2 regions of the Mycolicibacterium holsaticum DSM 44478 genome follow, and region 2 is predicted to be linked to the other one. Evidence: predicted binding sites of a transcription regulator. Region 2 holds the regulator's gene; the other holds the start of a gene.
What was found. Region 2 encodes HspR, which represses chaperone genes until heat shock. Its sites were predicted from a motif close to ANNTGAGTNNNNNNNACTCANNT; they were not measured.

Region 1 (2,398 bases), 2.4 Mb from region 2:
CGCCGCCGAGGGCGACGCGGACGAACTTGCGGCCCAACGCGCGGGCCACGCTCTCGCCTAACGACGTCTTACCGACGCCGGGCGGGCCGGCCAGCACCATCACCGCACCCGAACCGCGGCCGCCGACGATCTCCATGCCGCGCTGGGCGCGACGCGCCCGCACGGCCAGGTACTCGACGATGCGGTCCTTGACGTCCTCCAACCCGTGGTGGTCGGCGTCGAGAATCTCGCGCGCGCCCTTCAGGTCGGTGCTGTCGTCGGTGGTGACGTTCCACGGCAGGTCCAGCACGGTGTCCAGCCAGGTGCGGATCCAACCGCTCTCCGGGCTCTGGTCGCTGGCCCGTTCCAGCTTGCCGACCTCGCGCAGCGCCGCTTCGCGAACGTTGTCGGGCAGGTCGGCGGCCTCAACGCGGCTGCGGTAGTCATCAGATGACCCGGTGCCGTCGTCGGATTCGCCCAGCTCCTTGCGGATCGCGGCGAGTTGCTGGCGCAGCAGGAATTCCTTCTGCTGCTTCTCCATGCCCTCACGGACATCCTCGGCGATCTTGTCGGTCACCTCGACCTCGGCGAGGTGCTCGCCGGTCCATTCGATCAGCAGCTTGAGCCGCTCGGCGACGTCGGGGGTCTCCAGCAGCTGACGCTTCTGCACCAGCGTCAGGTACGACGCGTAACCGGCCGTGTCGGCCAGCGCCGACGGGTCGGTCAGCTGGTTGACGAAGTCGATGATCTGCCAGGCTTCCCGACGTTGCAGCATGGCCAGCAGCAGCTTCTTGTACTCGCCGGCCAGCGTCTTGACGTGCTCCGGTGCGGGACCCTCGATGACCTCGGTCACCTCGACCCACAGCGCGGTCCCCGGCCCGCTGGCCCCGGCACCGATGTGCGCACGGCTCTTGCCGCGCACCACCGCCGCGGTGCCGGTTCCGCCGGCGATCCGGCCGACCTGCACGATCTCGGCCAGCACACCGTAGGAGGGGTAGCGGTCGTCCAGCCGCGGCGCGATCAGCAGTTCGCCGGTCTCGCTGGCCTGCGCAGCATCCACCGCGGCCCGCGCGGCGTCGTCGAGTTCGATGGGAACGACCATCGACGGCAGCACGATCGGGTCGCTGTAGAAAAGAACGGGCACAACACGCGACGCTGTCGTTGCTTCAGCCATCAAATCCTCCAAAGTTCAGTCAGACGGACTCAACCTTGGGGTTGGCAGGTTTGTTCCCATACATCAATTTTCTGCCGTCCGCAGAATCCGTCCGCGGGGCGGCCCCACCCACAACCACCCAAAAAGGCAGGGAGCCTGCCGTTCGGGGGTGACGGCAGGCTCCCTGTGTGGGGTGGTTTAGACGGCGCCAGAGGCTCCAAGCACCCGCTGGATATCGGGCTTCATCTGCTCGAGCTGCTGACCCCAGTAGCCCCAGCTGTGCGTGCCCTGTGCGGGGAAGTTGAACACCCCGTTGGCCCCACCCGCGGCGACGTAGTTGTCGCGGAAGGTGATGTTGGTGCGCAACGTGAACCCTTCGAGGAACTGCGCTGCCATCAGGTTCTGCCCCGCAGCCCCGGAGTCCAGATCCGACGGGGTTCCGGTGCCGCAGTAGATCCAGATGCGGGTGTTGTTGGCCACCAACTGACCGATGTTGATCATCGGGTCATTGCGCTTCCACGCCGGGTCCGTTGACGGGCCCCACATGCTCTCGGCGTTGAACCCGCCCGCATCCTGCATCGCCAGCCCGATCAGCATCGGCCACCAGCCCTCGGAGGGGTTGAGGAAGCCCGACAGCGACGCGGCGTAGATGAACTTCTGCGGGTAGTAGATCGCGTACGTCAGCGCGCTGCTGCCGGCCATCGAGATGCCGACCACCGCATTGCCGTTCTGCGACACGCCCCGGTTGGCTTCCAGCCACGCGGGCAGTTCCTGGGTCAGGAACGTCTCCCACTTGTAGGTGTAGTCCTGGCCGTTACCCCGTGACGGCTGGTACCAGTCGGTGTAGAAACTGGACTGACCGCCGACCGGCATGACGACCGAGAGCCCCGACTGGTAGTACCACTCGAACGCCGGGGTGTTGATGTCCCAGCCGTTGTAGTCGTCCTGGGCGCGCAGGCCGTCGAGCAGGTACACCGCGTGCGGACCGCCGCCCTGGAACTGGATCCGGATGTTGCGGTTCATCGCCGCGGAGGGCACATCCAGATACTCGACGGGTAGCCCCGGCCGAGAGAACGCGCCAGCGGTCGCCGAGCCCCCGACGACGCCGATCAGACCGGGCAGAGTCACCGCCGTCACGGCGGTGACCGCCAAGCGGCGCAACAGTTTTGTTCTGGTACCTCGGTACCTCTTAAAGAACTTCATAACGGCAACCAACCCACCTTTCATCGCTTGTCACAAAGCAATTGCCGTCGCTTCCTGCGTAAT
Region 2 (2,398 bases):
GATGCGTACAACCTGCTGCACCCAGACGTGACAGATATTCCGGGGGCAGCCATCGGCGGCAACGGTGGTGTGGGTGGCGACACCTCGAATCTCCTCGGCGTACCCGGCTTTGGCGGGGCTGGCGGCGACGCCAGAGCTTTCGGGCCCCGCACCGCCGGGCAGGGTGGCATCGGCGGGAACGGGGGAAGCATCCTCACCGACGGCGGCGACGGCCAAGCAACGGAACCGCCCATCCTCCTCCTCACCCTGATCGACATCCTTGACTTCCTCTTCACGTTGTAGCGGTCCGATCCAGGCACGTGACTGCGGGCAGCGGCATGCGATCCGGGCGCTACTTGGTAACTGGAACCGATCGTAAAAAGCCAGAATTTAGGTAGCTCTGTCCGGCGCATCCCGGGAAACCGCGCGGTTATTACGCTGGATCCCGAGTATTTCGGGGCGGATGCGGTCGATTGGCACTCCAGCTACCGAGCGTGCTCAGTCAACGCCCCAGGGTCCAAGAGATCAACATTTACATCAAGGTGTGCCGTCATAGTTGCTGTGACTCAGGCTATTTGGTGACTAAAGTGGCCACGCGGAGAGGCGATCCCCCGTGGCCAAGCCGGAACGCGGCGCGCTAGACGACATCAACCGAAATAACGCAGGCGATAATTAGGGTAATTGCATAACGCCGTTCCGTTTCGCACAATTGTGGGTATCGAACCGTCATGTCACGCGATGTGGGAGCAATGAACAGGACCGACTTCGAGGTTGCTGTGGGTGCGGCGGCGCAGGAGGCGGTCTGGAAAACCCCACATCCGTTCACTCATCAGCTGGCCGACGATGACCCCCGCCGGGAGAAGTACCTGCGCGAGTACCAATCCTCGGTGGGTCGGCAGGTGCTTGAAGCCATTGCCCGGTTAACCAACGGCAACGCGTGCCGCAGGCATTGACACTCCCGCCCCTAACGCTGGTTGCGCGGCTGCCACACCACCAGCGCGGTGCTCTTGGCCCTGGGCTGCGCCCGTAGATCATCGATCTCGCGGGTCAACTCCTTGATCCGGGCCTGCAGCGCCTCGACCTGGTTGGTCAGCTCGATGATGCGTTTGATCCCCGCAAGGTTGACACCCTCGTCCTGCGACAGCCGCTGCACTTCCCGCAGCAGATCAACGTCATGCTGGGAGTAACGCCTGCCGCCGCCGGCGGTCCGCTGCGGACGCACCAGGCCCAGCCGGTCATAGGTGCGCAGCGTCTGCGCGTGCATACCCGCCAACTCGGCCGCGACCGAGATCAGGAACGTGCGGGCTTGGCTGCTGGAACGCTTCGCCGCCATCACGCACCTGCCCATCCCGCCCGCGGGTCAAAGCCGCTGGCGCGCTCGGCCTTTGCGTACGCCTCCAACGCCTCGACGGCCTCACCTTCAAGGTTCGGCGGCACCGCCACCTTGACGGTGACGAGCAGGTCGCCGTGGCCACCCGACCGCTTCGGCACCCCGCGTCCACGCACCCGAAGGATGCGCCCGTCGGAGGTCCCCTTGGGCACCCGCACCCCGACCTTGCCTTCCAATGTCGGCACGGAAAGTGTTGTGCCCAGCGCCAACTCGTGGAAGCTCACCGGAACGGTGACGGTCAGGTCATCGCCCTTGCGGCCGAACACCTTGTCCGGGCGCACATGCACGGTCACATACAGGTCGCCCGACGGTGCGCCGCGCAGCCCCGCTTCACCCTGTCCGGCCAACCGGATCCGCTGGCCGTCTTCGACGCCCGGCGGGATCCGCACGTTGATCGTGCGGGTGCGGGTGGTGACGCCGGTGCCCTTGCACTCCTGGCACGGGTGCTCGATGATCGAGCCGCTGCCCCGGCATTCGGTACACGGTTCGGAGAACCCGAACGCGCCCTGGTTGCGGCTGATCACACCGGAGCCGTTGCAGTTCGGGCAGACTTTCGGGCTGGTGCCCGGACGCGCGCCGCTGCCATGGCAATTCGTGCACGGCGCGGGGCTGGTGAGGCGCAACGGCATCGCGACGCCCTTGGTGGCCTCGAGAAACGACAGCTCCGTCTCGGTCTCCAGGTCGTTGCCGCGCCGCGGCCGGCTCGGCCGGGCCTGTTGGGCTCCGCGTCCGAACAGCCCGCCGAACAGGTCGCCGATGTTCGCGCCACCGGTCTGGCCGGCAGCATCGAACAGATCGTTCAGGTTGAACTCGACGCCGTCGGAGTTATATCCACCGAACCCGCCCCCGCCGCCACCGAACCTGCCACGACCGAATCCACCGTTGGCGAAAAGCCGTCGGGTCTCGTCGTATTCCTTCCGCTTGGCCGGATCCGTCAACACTTCCTTGGCTTCGGAGACGGCCTTGTACCGGTCCTCGGCCGCGGTGTTGCCCGGGTTGCGGTCGGGATGGTTCTCGGCGAGCAGCTTG

Region 1: a site for HspR is predicted at 1,166-1,188, ahead of lon (endopeptidase La). Genes of this name have one in related genera too.

The regions. Positions count from the first base shown of each region.
Region 1 is NZ_CP080998.1:2,607,082-2,609,479, reverse strand. Features, by position in the region: gene lon (endopeptidase La) at 1-1,153, opposite strand, end outside; gene K3U96_RS12565 (esterase family protein) at 1,331-2,335, opposite strand.
Region 2 is NZ_CP080998.1:5,046,844-5,049,241, forward strand. Features, by position in the region: gene K3U96_RS27085 (PGRS repeat-containing protein) at 1-282, shown strand, start outside; gene K3U96_RS24205 (hypothetical protein) at 729-932, shown strand; gene K3U96_RS24210 (heat shock protein transcriptional repressor HspR) at 944-1,312, opposite strand; gene dnaJ (molecular chaperone DnaJ) at 1,312-2,398, opposite strand, start outside.